Regions from separate parts of the Streptomyces sp. NPDC048644 genome, predicted to be linked through region 2. Evidence: predicted binding sites of a transcription regulator. Region 2 holds the regulator's gene; the other holds the start of a gene.
What was found. Region 2 encodes HspR, which represses chaperone genes until heat shock. Its sites were predicted from a motif close to TTGAGNNNNNNNNNCTCAA; they were not measured.
Positions count from the first base shown of each region.

Region 1: lon (endopeptidase La) is a predicted target of HspR. The motif match lies at 4,227-4,245, and genes of this name have one in related genera.

Region 1 is NZ_JBICVO010000004.1:263,258-271,778, reverse strand. Features, by position in the region: gene ACGFNI_RS10840 (response regulator transcription factor) at 1-551, opposite strand, end outside; gene ACGFNI_RS10835 (spermidine synthase) at 698-1,423, opposite strand; gene ACGFNI_RS10830 (rhomboid-like protein) at 1,655-2,533, shown strand; gene ACGFNI_RS10825 (VOC family protein) at 2,674-3,060, shown strand; gene ACGFNI_RS10820 (nucleotidyltransferase domain-containing protein) at 3,132-3,956, opposite strand; gene lon (endopeptidase La) at 4,268-6,805, shown strand; gene ACGFNI_RS10810 (lysozyme) at 6,912-7,772, opposite strand; gene ACGFNI_RS10805 (MarR family winged helix-turn-helix transcriptional regulator) at 8,165-8,521, shown strand, end outside.
Region 2 is NZ_JBICVO010000006.1:114,041-122,561, forward strand. Features, by position in the region: gene ACGFNI_RS15575 (Uma2 family endonuclease) at 1-373, shown strand, start outside; gene ACGFNI_RS15580 (TIGR03618 family F420-dependent PPOX class oxidoreductase) at 423-827, shown strand; gene ACGFNI_RS15585 (hypothetical protein) at 887-1,291, shown strand; gene ACGFNI_RS15590 (heat shock protein transcriptional repressor HspR) at 1,351-1,803, opposite strand; gene dnaJ (molecular chaperone DnaJ) at 1,805-2,983, opposite strand; gene grpE (nucleotide exchange factor GrpE) at 3,029-3,706, opposite strand; gene dnaK (molecular chaperone DnaK) at 3,703-5,559, opposite strand; gene ACGFNI_RS15610 (heterodisulfide reductase-related iron-sulfur binding cluster) at 5,870-8,152, shown strand; gene ACGFNI_RS15615 (GNAT family N-acetyltransferase) at 8,302-8,521, shown strand, end outside.

The DNA of each region.
Region 1 (8,521 bases), on a different contig from region 2:
ACCAGCAGGTCGAACTCGGTGGGCGTCAGGTGCACATCGGCGCCGCGCACCCGCACCCGGCGCTGCGCGTGGTCGATCTCCAGCTCGCCCAGGCGCAGGATGCCGCTGCGCGGGGTGTGCGCGGCCAGCGCGGCGCGCTCGACGCGGCGCAGCAGGACGTGCACCCGCGCGGCCAGCTCCCGCATCGAGAACGGCTTGGTCATGTAGTCGTCGGCGCCGACCCCGAGCCCGACCAGCATGTCGGTCTCGTCGTCGCGCGCGGTCAGCATCATCACCGGTACCGGGCGCTGGGCCTGGACCCGGCGGCACACCTCCAGGCCGTCGAAGCCCGGCAGCATCACGTCCAGGACCAGCAGATCGGGCTGCCACGCCTCGGCGGTGTCCACCGCGGCCGGGCCGTCGGTGGCGGTCTGCACCTGGAAGCCCTCGGCGCGCAGCCGGGCCGCGATGGCATCCACGATCGTCGGGTCGTCCTCGACGACCAGCACCCGGCGCTGGGCGCCCGGCGTGGCCGCGGCGGTACCGCCCTGGCTGGTCTGAGTCTGGTCCATCGCCCGCCCCTGCATGTCCCCGTGTGCGTGGTCGCGTAGTGCTGGACGAGGCGGCCCGGCAGCGCGCAGCCCGCCGGTGGGGGCGGGCGGTGTCGCGCCGGACTCCTGTCCAGGGGAGCAGCGTAAGGGCACGGTGTGACTGTCGGCTACGCGCCCTTGCGCGCGAGATGCACCACGTCGGGGACGCCTCGGGCAACAGGGATCTCTTCCGTACGTACCCCCTGGAATCCGGCATTCCGGAGGGCGAGGTCGAAGGCGGGCGACGGCTGGGCCGACCAGACGGCGAGCACGCCGCCCGGTGCGAGCCGGTCCCGGCAGGCCGCGAGACCGGCCGGCGTGTAGAGGCCGCCGTTGTCCTCGGTGACCGTCCAGTCGGGCCCGTTGTCGATGTCCAGGCACAGCGCGTCGAAGGTCTCCCGGCCCGCACCGTCGTGCAGATGGGCGACCAGATCCGCGTGCACGATCCGCGTCCGCGGGTCCGCCAGGGCGCCGCCGGAGAGTTCCGCCAGTGGCCCATGGCGGTGCCAGCCGATCACCGCGGCCTCCCGCTCGACGACCGTGATCCTGCCCCAGCGCTCCTCCCGCACCGCTCTGACCAGGGAAAACCCGACGCCCAGGCCGCCGATCAGCAGGGCGGGGCGCTGCCGGTCCTGCGGCAGCTCGGCCAGTGCGGCATCGATCAGCAGCCGCTCGGACCTGCCGTCGGACGTGTCCATCAGGAAGCAGCCGTTGGCGATGATCTCGTAGACCGCCGCGTCACCTGCGCGCCGCCGCCGCAGGACCACTTCGCCGTACGGGCCCTCGCGGCGGTCGAGGGTGCGCGGGCCTTCGGGGAGGCCGGCCGTCGAGGGAGAAGGGGGAACGGGAGCCATCCGGCCATCCTGGCGGGCCCGGTCCACGCCGGTCCACCTTCTGGGGGCGCGGCGCCGGAGCGGACGTGGTGCGCCCCGAACGGGTTGCCCGCGGCGAAGTGCTTGTGACGCACTTCACTTACACAGCTCGCTCATGGGTTGAACAGGCACGCTGTCCCGCACGTTGTGCACAGCGGAGCGCGGCCGGGGAGACGGCCGACGCGAGTGCCTGAACGGAAGGAGCCCGGAACGGTGAGCTTGGTGGACACCGCGGACACCGCGGACACCGCGCGGGCGGGCACCGGACCGGCCGGCTTCGGGAAGCTGCCCCGGCAGCCCGCCGGACCGCCGTCCGTACGCGTCGATGAGGTGGCGCCGCCCACCGGGCCCGCGCCTGACACCGCGGACGCGGGCGCCGTCCCCGCGGCGGGGCGGGCGCGCGTGGTGGCCGCGCTGAGCCGGCTCCGGCTGCTGCTGCCCAGCCCCACCGGCACCCCCTTCACCTTCGGCTACACGCTCGTCCTCCTGGTGACCTCCTTCATCGCCGCCCACGCCGCCCCCGCGTTCGTCGGCGAGCTGCTGCGCGGCTCCAGCACCGACGTCGCGCACCTCACCCACACCCCGCTGCTGGTACTCGTCGCCAGCGCCCTGTGGATAGCCGGCGGGGTGACCTCGGGGTTCGCCGTCGCCTTCCTGTTCGTGCTGACGGCCCTGGAGCGCCGCATCGGGAGCCTGGGCGCCGCCGCGGTGTTCGCGGGCGGCCACGTACTGGCCACCCTCGCCACGGAACTGCCGGTCGGCTTCGCCGTCGCCGCAGGTCAGCTGCCGGTCAGCTCGCTGCACCGCCTCGACTACGGCATCAGCTTCGGCGTGATGACCTGCACCGGCGCGCTCGCAGGGCTGCTGCCGGGACGGCTGAGGTGGCCGCTGCTGGCCGGCGTCGGCTACCTGGCCGTCGGCGACGTGGTGGCCTTCGTCGATCCGATGGCGGCCTGGGGGCACCTCCTCGCGCTCGCCCTCGGGGTGGTGAGCTGGCCGCTGCTCCGCCGCCGTCGCGCCCGGCGGGCCCGCCCGGAACCGCTGCGCGGCGACCTCGGCCACCCGGCCCTGCGGACGGAACGCGCGGGCTGACGGGAGGCCGGGCACGCGGTGGCGGCCCGGTGGCGGGCGCGCTGTACTCGGTGGTGTGCACCCGGGCCGGCCGTCGGCCCCGGGCACCCGGCGCCGGCCTTGGCCCGCGTCCCCGCCGTGCACCAGGAAGGGGCCAGCACATGCGCATGATCTTCGTAAACCTGCCGGTCAAGGACGTCGCCAGGTCGACCCGCTTCTTCGCGGCGCTCGGCTTCGAGGCGAATCCCACCTTCTCCGACGAGAGCTGCACCTGCGTGGTCATCGACGAGAACATCTACGTGATGCTGCTCGCCGAGGCCCGCTTCAAGGACTTCATCAACGACGAGATCAGCGACACCGCCACCGGCACCGAGGTCCTGAACTGCCTCTCGGCCGACAGCCGCCGGGAGGTCGACGACCTCCTCGCCAAGGCACTCGCGGCCGGCGGCAGCCCCTGGAAGCCGGTGATGGAGGAGGGCCCGATGTACGGCGCCAGCTTCCAGGACCCGGACGGGCATGTGTGGGAGCTCGTTCATATGGGGCAGTAGCCGCCCCCCCCCGGACCCTTGCGGTCGGCGCAGAGGCCCGGGGCGCCGACGGGGCGTCCTGACAACGGAGTTCAGGCGGCCAGGAGGCCCGCGATCTCCTGGTGGAGGGAGACGGGGAGGGTGAGGTCCCATCGGGCGGCGGCCTCCGTGGCGAGATCGCGGCTCCACCGCCAGCTGTGCCGGGCCGCGGCGCGGACCGCCGCAGGCTCCGCGGCGGCCGTGGTCGCGGCGTAGCGGGCGCGGTCGGCGGCCGGCAGGTCGTGCTCCAGGTTGCGGCTCGGGGTGAGCCAGTGCGCGGTGGATTCGCGCAGCAGGCGGCACAGCTGGAGCTGCAACGGGGCGACGACGGTGTGCAGCAGGGCGTGGGCGCGGGCGGTCTCGCCGCGGGCCAGCACCTGGGCGAGCATCAGGGTCCAGTTGGCCAGCTCGGCGGTGAGCTGCCGGGCCGTGCCGACCGGCTCGGGCGGGACGAAGCCGGCGAGCCCGCGGGCCGCTGCGGTCAGCCGTCCGCTGCGGTCGAGCAGGACCGCGGCCTCAGGGTCGGGCAGCTGCACCATGCCGCGCCAGGAGGGGACTTCATCGATGCCGGTGCCTGCCGCCTCGACGTGGAACTCCCCGCGCATCAGATCGTCGAAGACGACGGCGAGGATCCCGTACATATTGGTGTACGCCAGCTTCAGCGGGGCCAGCCGCTCGATGAACTCCCGTCCGTCGAAGGCGTCGGCGTCCTGGTCGCGTACGTAGAGGTACGCCTCGATGTCCGAGTACGCGTCGGCCTCGCCGAGCGTCCAGGAGCCGTACAGCAGGACGCCGTCCAGCCGGGGCTCGGTGCGGGCGGCCTCGCGCAGCCGCTCGATGCGGCGGTCGAGCGCGGGGGTGGGGGTGCGGTGCGGCATGGGTCTCCTGAGTGGTGCGGGCGGCATGCGCCGGGCGGTGCCCGTGCGGCATGGCATGCGGACGGTCCCGGCGGCTGCCGGGTGGTGGATCTCGAGGTCGCGGACCGTGCGCGCGTACTCAGGAAAAAACGCCCATGGGCCGCACTGTACCGGGGAGTTGGGGGCGCGGAGGGGCGGGGATGCGTCCGGCCGGCCGGGGCGACCGGGGTGTCCGGGCTCTGATCGCTCACGGCGAACACGGACCGGGGAACATCTGCCGGGCGCTCTGCATTGAGTGGGTAAAGCTCAACTTGCCTGCCGAAGGGGAGATCATGGCTTCGTCGTCCGCCTCGCTCACTCTGCCCGTGCTGCCCCTCGATGACGAGGTGGTGCTGCCCGGCATGGTGGTGCCGCTGGATCTGTCCGACATCGACGTCCGGGCCGCGGTGGAGGCCGCGCAGGCTGCCGCCGTACCGGGTAACAAGCCGGAGGTGCTGCTTGTGCCCCGGATCGGGGGCGCGTCCCGGGCGGCGTCCGGGACCGGCACCTACACGGCGATCGGCACGCTCGGACGGATCGAGCAGGTCGGACGGCTGTCCGACGGCGATCCCGGCGCGCTGATCCGTGGCCTTCGCCGGGTCCGTATCGGGGTCGGCACGACCGGACCCGGTGCCGCGCTGTGGGTGGAGGGCAGCGCCATCGAGGAGGCGGTGCCGGGTTCGGGACCGGACGAGTCCGGCCGGGAGGGCGCGCTGCCCGGCGCCGTCACCGAACTGGTCACCGAGTACAAGGCGCTGGCCACCAGCTGGCTCCGCAAGCGCGGTGCCTGGCAGGTCGTGGACCGGGTGCAGCAGATCGAGGACGTGGCGGCGCTCGCCGACAACTCGGGCTACTCGCCGTTCCTGACCATCGAACAGAAGGTGCGCCTGCTGGAGACCGTCGATCCGGTCGCCCGGCTGAAGTACGCCACCGAAGTGCTGCGCGAGCACCTCGCCGAGCAGGACGTCGCCGAGTCCATCGCCAAGGACGTCCAGGAGGGTGTCGACAAGCAGCAGCGGGAATTCCTGCTGCGGCGGCAGATGGAGGCGGTCCGCAAGGAGCTGGCGGAGATCAACGGCGACGCGGAGGACGAGGGCGGGGACTACCGCGCCCGGGTGGAGGCGGCCGGCCTGCCCGCGGACGTCCGCAAGGCCGCCCTCAAGGAGGTCGACAAGCTGGAGCGGTCCAGTGACCAGAGCCCGGAGGGTTCCTGGATCCGCAACTGGCTGGACACCGTTCTGGAACTGCCGTGGAACGAGCGGACCGAGGACGCGTACGACATCCCGGGCGCCCGGCAGGTGCTGGACGCCGACCACGCGGGCCTGGAGGACGTCAAGGAGCGCATCACCGAGTACCTGGCCGTCCGCAAGCGGCGGGCCGAGCGCGGCACGGGCCTGCTGGGCCGGGCCGGTGACGGCGCCGCAGCGGATGAGGGAAGCGCAGGTCAGGGCGGTGGGCGCCGGTCGGGTGGCGCGGTGCTCGCGCTGATCGGACCGCCCGGGGTCGGCAAGACCTCGCTGGGCGAGTCCGTCGCGCGGGCCATGGGCCGCAGGTTCGTCCGGGTCGCGCTCGGCGGGGTGCGGGACGAGGCGGAGATCCGCGGGCACCGGCGCACGTACGTCGGCGCGCTGCCGGGGCGGATCGTGCGGGCGGTCAAGGAAGCCGGTTCGATGAACCCGGTGGTGCTGCTCGACGAGATCGACAAGGTGGGCTCCGACTACCGCGGCGACCCGGCAGCCGCCCTCCTGGAGGTCCTGGACCCGGCGCAGAACCACACCTTCCGCGACCACTACCTGGAGGTCGAACTCGACCTCAGCGACGTGGTGTTCCTGGCCACCGCCAACGTCCTGGAGGCCATCCCCGAGCCGCTGCTCGACCGGATGGAGCTGGTGCGTCTCGACGGCTACACCGAGGACGAGAAGGTCGTCATCGCCCGGGACCACCTCCTGCCGCGCCAGCTGGAGCGGGCCGGTCTCGAACCGGGCGAGGTGACCGTCGGGGACGACGCGCTGCGCAAGCTGGCGGGCGAGTACACCCGCGAGGCCGGCGTGCGGAATCTGGAGCGCGCGGTGTCCAGGCTGCTGCGCAAGGTGGCGGCCCAGCACGAACTGGGCGAGCGGGAGCTGCCGTTCGCGGTCGGCGCCGGGCAGCTGCGCCCGCTGATCGGGCGACCGCACCACACACCCGAGTCGGCGCAGGACCCGGCCGAGCGGCGGACCGCGGTGCCCGGCGTGGTCACCGGCCTGGCCGTCACCGGAGCGGGCGGCGACGTGCTGTACGTCGAGGCGTCGCTCGCCGATCCGGAAACCGGCGCATCGGGGCTCCAGTTGACCGGTCAGCTCGGCGACGTGATGAAGGAATCGGCCCACATCGCGCTGTCGTTCCTGCGCTCACACGGCGCGGAACTGGAGCTTCCGGTGGGCGATCTCAAGGAGCGCGGCGTGCATCTGCACGTCCCGGCGGGCGCCGTCCCCAAGGACGGGCCGAGCGCCGGCGTGACGATGACCACCGCACTGGCCTCGCTGCTGTCGGGGCGGCAGGTGCGGCCCGATGTGGCGATGACCGGTGAGGTCTCGCTGACCGGGCGGGTGCTGCCGGTCGGCGGCGTCAAGCAGAAGCTGCTCGCCGCGCACCGTGCGGGGATCACGACGGTGATCATCCCGCAGCGCAACGAACCGGACCTGGACGAGGTGCCGGCCGAGATCCTGGACGCGCTCGACGTCCATCCGGTCTCGGACGTCCGCCGGGTGCTGGAGCTGGCGCTGACCGACGCGGCGGCCCCGGTGCGCGCACCCGGGGCGCCGGCCAGGGAGATCCCTGCCGCGGCGTGACGGACGCGGCAGGAGCAGGCCCCTCCCGCACGAACACGCGGGAGGGGCCGCGGTGCTGCCCGGTGCCCGGCCGGATCAGGTCCGGCGGGACCGGTCGCCGTCGCCGTCAGCCGTTGGCGAGCGCCTGGAGCCGGTCGTAGGCGCCGTTGAACTTGTTGTGATCGCCGACGGTCGGTCCGGTCGAGGTGTACTGCCAGATGGTGTGGAAGCCCCAGCCGGCCGGGAGTTCACCGACCGACGAGCCGTAGCGCGGCACCCACAGCGGGTTGACGCTGCCGAACCCGGCGTAGTTGCCCGTGCACTGCTTCCACCAGTCGGTGGAGGTGTAGATGACGGCGTCCCGCCCGGTGCGCGCCTTGTAGGTCGAAAACCAGTCCTTCATCCAGTTGACGAGCCCGCTCGCGCTGAGCCCGTAACAGGTCGACCCGTAGGGGTTGTACTCCATGTCCAGCGCGCCCGGCAGGGTCTTGCCGTCCTTGGACCAGCCGCCGCCGTGGTCGACAAAGTAGTTGGCCTGGGCGGCGCCGCTGGAGGTGTCGGGTGTGGCGAAGTGGTACGCGCCGCGGATCATCCCGGTGTCGTAGGAGCCGTTGTACTGCTGGGCGAAGTACGGATTGACGTAGCTGGTGGACTCGGTCGCCTTGACGTAGGCGAACTTCACGCCGCTGCTCCACAGCGTCGCCCAGGCGACGTTGCCCTGGTGGCCGCTGACGTCCACGCCCTCGACGCCGGCGAGCAGGCCGCGGGCCGGTGCGCCGTCGGTCGCGGTGCCTTCGTGGGCGGCGATCTGGGAGCCGGCCCAGTCCTGCCCGGGGTGGGTGGGCTCCGGCGCGTCCTTGCCCGCGCCGGCCTGCGCGGACGCGGTGGCGGACACCCCGATGAGCAGGGAGAGGGCGGTGAAGAGGATCCCGGCCGCGCTCGCCAGTGTGCGCGAGCGGTGGGGGGAGCCGGACCTGTGCACGGTCATGCGTGCCTCCGAAACGGTGGTGGGTGACCTGAGGGGGGTACGGACCCGCGGCGGGCCGCGGTCCGGCGGCACCGCCACCGGGGTGCGGTGACGCGGGTGCGCAGTACGGGAACGAGCGTGACCTGCGGGGGATACGAGCGCGTGGAGCGTGGCGACGACGTACGGGGACGCGGGACGTGGGACGCGGACGTGAAGAGCGGTGACCGGCAGCCGCAGGCAGCACGACTTTTGGTGTGGCCATGCCAGAAAGACGATACGCGCGTAGACCGTGGCGATAAAAGGGGGGCGCGGGGCTGCCGTTGGTCTAATCCTGCGAAATACTGGCCAAGCTGCGGCTTCGGCGGCAGCCGGAGGAAACTTTCACGACGGGGAAAGCCGGAAAGGGCGCTGACGTGCACAACACCGGAGCCGACGGAACGACGGCGGACGGCGAACCGAGTGGTGTGGACCACGTATTCCTGTCACTGGAACGCGAGTTGGCGGTATTCCTGCGCCGGGCCCGTGCCTCGTCCGGTGAATTGGCCAGGGAAGTCCACCCCGATCTGGAATCGGCCGCCTACGGCCTGCTCGTCCGCCTCGCGGACGCAGGAGCCCAGCGGGCCACCGGACTGGCCGGGTACTTCGGCGTCGGCAAGGCGACGATGAGCCGCCAGCTGCACGCCCTGGAACAGCTGGGTCTCGTCGCCAGGGAGCCCGATCCGGCCGACGGGCGGGCGGTCCTGGTGCGCATCACCGACGAGGGCCGCGAC
Region 2 (8,521 bases):
GGGACACAAAGGGCTCATCCTCTCCGGCACCGGGGCCCGGCCCGCGGACCACGTGATCCCCGACGCCACCTTCGCCCCGGAGGCTCTCCGCCTCTTCCAGGGAGCACCCCCCTGGATGCCCAGCGACGGCGTTGCGATGGTCGTCGAGGTGACGTCGAGCAAGCCCTACGCGGACCGCGTCGCCAAACGCCACGGCTACGCCCGCGCCGGCATCCCGCTCTACCTCCTCGTGGACCGCGACAAGTCCGCGACCACCCTGTTCAGCGAGCCGGAGAAAGGCGACTACCTGACCCGCCACACCGCCCTCTTCGGCAAGTCCATCGCCCTCCCCGCCCCCTTCTCCTTCGACCTGGAGACCGGCGACTTCCTCTGAGCCCGTGAGCGCCCTCCCCATGGCGCGCCGCCGCAATTACGCTTCCCCCATGGCCCACGACCTCGCCGCCCTCAGCCCCGAGTACCTCACCTTCTGGGGCGAGTACTTCATGCCGACGCTGACCACCCTGCGCCCGGACGGCACCCCGCACGTCGTCCCGGTCGGCGTCACCTACGACGCGGGCGAGCGGATCGCGCGGATCATCACCCGCAAGGGCAGCACCAAGGTCAAGAACGTCCGGGCCGCGGGCGCGGACGGCGCGCGGGTCGCGGTGTGCCAGGTCGACCGCGGTCGCTGGGCGACGCTTGAGGGCATCGCGCGGGTGCGGACGGACGCCGACGCGGTGGCGGACGCCGTCCACCGGTACGCCGAGCGCTACGGCAGGACGCCGGGCCCCAACCCCGACCGCGTCATGATCGAGATCGCGGTGACCAAGGCGCTCGGCCGCGCCTGAGCCAGGGCCCCCGGCGGGGGTATCGTCGCCCCCACCGTCGCGACGCCCCGGAGGGCACGATGAACGCGGTCCGTGTCACGGCGATCGCCTGCCTGATGCCGCTGTCCGAGCTGGACGAGGAACCGTTCCTGGTCGACGACCGCGGCCAGCACGAGATGTGCGGACAGTGGGCGGCGGCCCGTGACTTCCACCTGACCTGCCGGCTCAGCCTGCACCGCCTGCGCGCCGACCACGACCAGCTGTGGCGCGACGTCGAGCAGGGCCTCGTCGACGTGTTCGTGGCGCCGCACCGCAGAGTGCTGGAGCACGCCGTCGACGACGCCGACGCCTTCGCCGAGCGGTGCGCGGCGGCCGGCGTGCGGCTGGCGACCGCCGACCTCGACGAGCCGGTCTACACCCCGGCGATGAAGTCGCACGTGCACCGCAGGCTGTCGATGCCGACCGCGGGCTACAACGGCTGCTAGCCGGCCGCGGGCAAGCGAAAGGGCCGGGTCTCCCCGGCCCTTCCCCTGCTCGGATGCCGCTACTCGCCGCGCTTGGGGCGCCACACCACCAGCGCGCTGGTCTGCTGCACGTCCTGGTACGGCACCAGGTCGCGGCGGTAGGAGGCGTGCACCGCCGCCTCGCGCTGCTGCATCGCGCTGGCCGCGCCCTCCAGGGCGCCCTGGAGTTCGGCGACCCGCTGCTGGAGCGCGGCCACCTGGTTCTCCAGCTCGATGATGCGCTTGATGCCGGCGAGGTTGATGCCCTCGTCCTGGGACAACTGCTGCACCGTACGGAGCAGTTCGATGTCCCGGGCGGAATAGCGGCGGCCCCGCCCGGCCGTACGGTCGGGCGAGACCAGACCCAGCCGGTCGTACTGCCGCAGGGTCTGCGGATGCAGGCCGGAGAGCTGAGCCGCGACGGAGATGACGTACACCGGCGAATCTTCGGTCAGTTCATACGGGTTCCGACGATGCCCGCCCCGGCTGTCCATCTCAAGCTCCCTTCGCGGCCTGGAACAGCTCTGCCCGCGGATCCTCTCCCGCGGTCGCCTCGCGATAGGCCGCCAGCGATTCCCTGGCCTTGTCGCCGAGTTCCTGAGGAACGACCACCTCAATGGTGACCAGCAGGTCGCCGCGGGTGCCGTCCTTGCGGGCCGCGCCCTTGCCCCGGGCCCGCATGGTGCGTCCGTTGGGAGTGCCGGGCGCGATCTTCAGCGTCACCGGCGGGCCGCCCAGCGTCGGCACCCGGACCTCGCCGCCGAGCGCGGCCTCAGGGAAGGTGACCGGCACCGTGACGGTGAGGTTGTCGCCCTTGCGGCCGAAGACGGGGTGGCTGTCGACGTGGACCACGACGTACAAGTCGCCCGCCGGGCCGCCCTGTTCACCAGGAGTGCCCTTGCCGCGCAGCCGGATGCGCTGCCCGTCCGACACCCCGGCCGGGATGCGGACCTGCATCGTGCGCGCGCTCGTCGCCCGGCCGCTGCCCTTGCAGACCTCGCACGGGTCCTGGGCGATCAGGCCCCGGCCCTTGCAGTCGGCGCACGGATCGGTGAGGGAGAAGCCGCCGCCCGCGCCCCGGCTGACCTGCCCGGTGCCGACGCAGGTCGGGCAGACCCGCGGCGTACCGTTTTTGTCGCCGGTGCCCGAGCACGCCTTGCACGGCGCCTGGCTGGACATCCGCAGCGGGACCGTGGCCCCGTCCACCGCCTCGGTGAAGCTGAGCGTCACCTCGGACTCGACGTCCTGGCCGCGGCGCGGCTGGGTACGCGTCCCGGCGCCGCCGCGGTTGAAGAGGCCGCCGAAGACGTCCCCGAGCCCGCCGCCGAAGCCGCCGCCCTGCCCTTGTCCCTGGCCCTGCGAGCCCCCGAAGAGGTCGCCCAGGTCGAAGTTGAAGCTGCCGCCGCCCGCGCCGGGGCCCGGCCGGTAGCCGCCGTTGCCGAACAGCGCCCGCGCCTCGTCGTACTCCTTGCGGCGCTTGGGGTCACCGAGGATGTCGTTCGCCTCGGAGATCTCCTTGAAGCGCTCCTCGGCCCTGGCGTCACCGGTGTTGGCGTCCGGGTGGTTCTCCCGGGCGAGCTTGCGGTACGCCTTCTTGATCTCGGCGTCGGTGGCGTCCTTGGGGACGCCGAGGACCTTGTAGTAGTCCTTCTCGACGAAGTCCTTGGTGCTCATCCCCGACGTCCCTCCTTCCGCGTCTTCTTCTCTGCCGTCCGCACGTCAGCCCTCGTCCGGGCCACCGTTTTCCTCGTCCGAAGGCTTGCTGTCCTCTTCGGAGGCGGACTTGGTGCCCTGGGCGCCCGGCTGCGGCTCGGCGACCGCGACCCGCGCGGGGCGGATCGTTCGTTCACCGATGCGATACCCGGGCTGAAGGATCGCCACGCACGTCGTCTCCGTGACGTCGGGCGCGTACGAATGCATCAGGGCTTCGTGGATCGTCGGGTCGAAGGGCTCGCCCTCCTTGCCGAACTGCTGGAGGCCCAGCTTGGCGACCACGGTCTCCATGGATTCGGCGACCGACTTGAAGCCGCCGACCAGCTCGCCGTGCTCACGGGCACGGCCCACGTCGTCGAGCACCGGAAGGAGCTCGGACAGGAGGTTCGCCGCGGCGATCTCCTTGACCGTGACCCGGTCCCGCTCGACCCGGCGGCGGTAGTTCTGGTACTCCGCCTGGAGCCGCTGGAGGTCCGCGGTGCGCTCGTTGAGCGCCGTACGCACCTGGTCCAGCTGCGCCGTGAGCGCGATGTCGGATGTGTCGGGCTTGTCGTCCCCGGCCGGGGCCGAGCCCGCCTTGTCGGCGGACTCGGCACGCTGCGCCGCGTCGTCAGGGTGTCCTGCGGACTCGGTGCCGGAAGGGACGTCGGGCTTCTCCTCGAAGCCCGGGGTCTCCTCCGTCACGCGGCACCATCCTTCTTCGGCTTCTCGTCGTCGACGATCTCGGCGTCCACGACGTCGTCATCGGCCTTGGCCTGCTCGGCGCCTTCGGCACCCGCAGCACCCTCGGCGCCACCCGCGGCCTGGGCGTCGGCGTACATGGCCTGGCCCAGCTTCTGCGAGACGGCGGCGACCTTCTCGGTGGCGGTGCGGATCTCGGCGGTGTCCTCGCCCTTGAGCTTTTCCTTCAGCTCGCCGACGGCGGTCTCGACCTCGGTCTTGACCTCGGCGGGGACCTTCTCCTCGTTGTCCTTGAGGAACTTCTCCGTCTGGTAGACGAGCTGCTCGCCCTGGTTACGGGCCTCGGCGGCCTCGCGGCGCTTGGTGTCCTCGTCCGCGTACTGCTCCGCCTCCTGGCGCATGCGGTCGACCTCGTCCTTCGGCAGCGAGGAGCCGCCGGTGACGGTCATCTTCTGCTCCTTGCCCGTGCCCAGGTCCTTCGCGGTCACGTGCATGATGCCGTTGGCGTCGATGTCGAAGGAGACCTCGATCTGCGGGACGCCACGCGGGGCCGGCGGCAGACCGGTCAGCTCGAACATCCCGAGCTTCTTGTTGTACGCCGCGATCTCGCGCTCGCCCTGGTAGACCTGGATCTGCACGGAGGGCTGGTTGTCCTCGGCGGTGGTGAAGATCTCGGACCGCTTGGTCGGGATCGTCGTGTTCCGCTCGATGAGCTTGGTCATGATGCCGCCCTTGGTCTCAATGCCGAGGGACAGCGGGGTGACGTCCAGCAGGAGGACGTCCTTGACCTCACCCTTGAGGACACCGGCCTGGAGGGTGGCGCCGATGGCGACGACCTCGTCCGGGTTGACGCCCTTGTTGGCGTCCTTGCCGCCGGTCAGCTCCTTGACCAGCTCGGCGACGGCCGGCATACGGGTCGAGCCGCCGACCAGCACCACGTGGTCGATCTCGGACAGCTCGATGCCGGCGTCCTTGATGACGTTGTGGAACGGGGTCTTGCAACGCTCCAGGAGGTCCGCGGTCAGCTGCTGGAACTGCGAGCGCGTGAGCTTCTCGTCCAGGTGCAGCGGGCCCTCGGCGGAGGCGGTGATGTAGGGAAGGTTGATCGTCGTCTCGGTGGAGGACGACAGCTCGATCTTCGCCTTCTCGGCGGCCTCGCGCAGGCGCTGGAGCGCCATCTTGTCCTTGGCCAGGTCGACGCCGTGACCGTTCTGGAACTGCTTGACCAGGTAGTCGACGACGCGCTGGTCCCAGTCGTCACCACCGAGGTGGTTGTCACCGTTGGTGGCCTTCACCTCGACGACGCCGTCACCGATCTCCAGCAGCGAGACGTCGAAGGTGCCGCCACCGAGGTCGAAGACCAGGATGGTCTGGTCGTCCTTCTCCAGGCCGTAGGCCAGGGCTGCGGCGGTCGGCTCGTTGACGATGCGCAGGACGTTCAGACCCGCGATCTCACCGGCCTCCTTGGTGGCCTGGCGCTCGGAGTCGTTGAAGTAGGCGGGGACGGTGATGACCGCGTCCATGACCTTCTCGCCCAGGTACGCCTCGGCGTCACGCTTGAGCTTCTGCAGGATGAAGGCGCTCATCTGCTGCGGGTTGAAGCCCTTGTCGTCGATGTCGATCTTCCAGTCGGTGCCCATGTGGCGCTTGACCGACCGGATGGTCCTGTCGACGTTGGTGACCGCCTGGCGCTTCGCGACCTCGCCGACCAGCACCTCGCCGTTCTTGGCGAAGGCGACAACGGACGGCGTGGTCCTGGCGCCCTCGGCGTTGGTGATGACGGTGGGCTCACCGCCTTCGAGAACACTGACGACGGAGTTCGTCGTGCCCAGGTCGATGCCGACCGCACGTGCCATTTCAATTCCTCCAGTGACTTGAGTGGAACAGGCTCAAGAGTGCAACACGGATCCAAACCTGTCAACAGACCTGAGTCGAGCCCGCTCAACTTTTATGTCGACCTTATCGTCACCGAGGGTTCCGGCCTGCGACGCCCCGGTCGCCGGGGGACGCCGGGACGGCTGCGCAGGGTTGCCTGCGCGACGCAGATCACCGGCCGGGCGGCTTCATGGGGTCGCGGATACTGGGTAACCTCAGCGCAGACCTGAAAAGTTACCGCTTAGTAGTCCCGCTCAGATTTCCGCTCTCGCAGGTTCGAGGAGCCCCCAAATGCAACTCGCCGCGATCCTCGTGTCGCTGGTCCTCATCGCGGTCGGCGTCGCGCTGTTCGGCCGTGCCCTGGTGCAGATCTACCGGTTCGTACGGCTCGGCCAGCCCGTACCGGCCGGCACCCGTACCGACGAACCCGTACAGCGCACCGTCACCGTGGCCAAGGAATTCCTCGGCCACACCCGCATGAACCGCTGGGGCGTCGTCGGTGTGGCGCACTGGTTCGTGGCGGTGGGCTTCTTCTCGCTGCTGCTGACGATCGTCAACGCCATCGGCCAGCTCTTCCAGGCCGACTGGCTGCTGCCGGTCATCGGCGAGTGGGCGCCGTACAACGTCTTCGTCGAGTTCATCGGCACGATGACGGTCCTCGGCATCCTGGTCCTGATCGTCATCCGGCAGCTGAGCCGGCCGGGCGGTGCGGGCCGCAAGTCCCGCTTCGCCGGCTCCAATTTCGGCCAGGCGTACTTCGTCGAGGCCGTCATCCTCATCGTCGGCGTCTGCATCTTCATGCTGCACGCGCTGGAGGGCGCCCAGCACCACGTGAGCGGCTACGAGGCGTCGTTCTTCATCTCGTACCCGGTGATCTCGTGGCTGGAGGGCATGGACGTCTCGACGCTCCAGAACCTCACCTACTTCTTCGCCGGCCTCAAGATCGCGACGTCCTTCATCTGGATGATCACGGTCGCGCTCAAGACCGACATGGGCGTGGCCTGGCACCGCTTCCTCGCCTTCCCCAACATCTGGTTCAAGCGCGAGGCGGACGGCGACGTCGCGCTCGGCGAGCTGAAGCCGATGACCAGCGCGGGCAAGCCGATCGACTTCGAGGACCCGGGCGAGGACGACCAGTTCGGCGTCTCGCAGATCGAGCACTTCTCCTGGAAGGGCATCCTCGACTTCTCCACCTGCACCGAGTGCGGTCGCTGCCAGTCGCAGTGCCCCGCCTGGAACACCGGCAAGCCGCTCTCCCCGAAGCTGCTGATCATGTCGCTGCGCGACCACGCGCACGCCAAGGCGCCCTACCTCCTGGCGGGCGGCGGCAAGGACGAGGAGGGCAACGAGAAGGCCACCGCCGAGCAGCTCGCCGACGTGCCGGCCGCCGCGCTGGCCGAGGCCGAGCGCCCGCTGATCGGCACCCTCGAAGAGAACGGCGTCATCGACCCGGACGTCCTGTGGTCCTGCACCACCTGCGGCGCCTGCGTCGAGCAGTGCCCGGTCGACATCGAGCACATCGACCACATCGTCGACATGCGCCGCTACCAGGTCATGATCGAGTCGTCGTTCCCGTCCGAGGCGGGCACGATGCTCAAGAACCTGGAGAAGAAGGGCAACCCCTGGGGCCTGGCCAAGAAGCAGCGGCTCGCCTGGACGAAGGAGGTCGACTTCGAGGTCCCGGTCGTCGGCAAGGACGTCGAGGACCTGACCGAGGTCGAGTACCTCTACTGGGTCGGCTGCGCCGGCGCCCTGGAGGACCGCGCCAAGAAGACCACCAAGGCGTTCGCCGAGTTGCTGCACATCGCAGGCGTCAAGTTCGCGATCATGGGCGGCGACGAGAAGTGCACCGGTGACTCGCCGCGCCGCCTGGGCAACGAGTTCCTCTTCCAGCAGCTCGGCGCCGAGAACGTCGCGACGCTGAACGCGGCGTTCGGCGAGTCCCTCAACGAGGAGGGCGAGGTGGACGAGTCGACGAAGAAGCCCAAGTCGGCCAAGAAGATCGTCGCGACCTGCCCGCACTGCTTCAACACCATCGCCAACGAATACCCGCAGCTGGGCGGCGAGTTCGAGGTCATCCACCACACCCAGCTGCTCCAGCACCTCGTCGACGAGGGCAAGCTGGTCCCGGTCACCCCCGTCGAGGGCCTGATCACGTACCACGACCCCTGCTACCTCGGCCGCCACAACAAGGTCTACACACCGCCGCGCGAGATCATCGCCAAGGTGCCCGGCCTGCGGAACGAGGAGATGCACCGCCACAAGGAGCGCGGCTTCTGCTGCGGCGCGGGCGGCGCCCGGATGTGGATGGAAGAGCGCATCGGCAAGCGCATCAACAACGAGCGGGTCGACGAGGCGCTGTCCCTCAACCCGGACATCGTCTCCACCGCCTGCCCCTTCTGCCTCGTCATGCTCACCGACTCCGTCAACGGCAAGAAGAACGACGGCAAGGCGAAGGAATCCGTCCAGGTCGTCGACGTCGCCCAGCTCCTGCTGGACTCCGTCAAGACCCCCGCCGACCCGGACGGCGAGTCCGCGGCCGAGGACGCACCGGAGCCCGAACCGGTGAAGTGACGCCACGGAGCAACCATCAGGCCACGGCCGGTCCCGCACACCGCGGGGCCGGCCGTGGCCGTTGCGCAGCCGGGCAGCGACCGCCAACCACCGTCCGCCGCACGGAAATTCCCTGTCCTGACGGCACCCGGCCCTGCGACCATGCCGCCATGCACCCGGCCGCCCCGCTCCCCCTGATACGCCCCGCCACCACGACCGACGCGCCGCAGATCGCGCACGTCCATCAGGAGTCGCGGCGCGCCACCATGCCCTACCTCCCGCCGCAGCGCCACGACCACGCGGCCGTCACCCACTGGATCCGCGAGACGGTGCTCACCACCCGCACCACCTGGGTGGCCGTACGCGGCCCCGACCTCATCGGCTACGCCG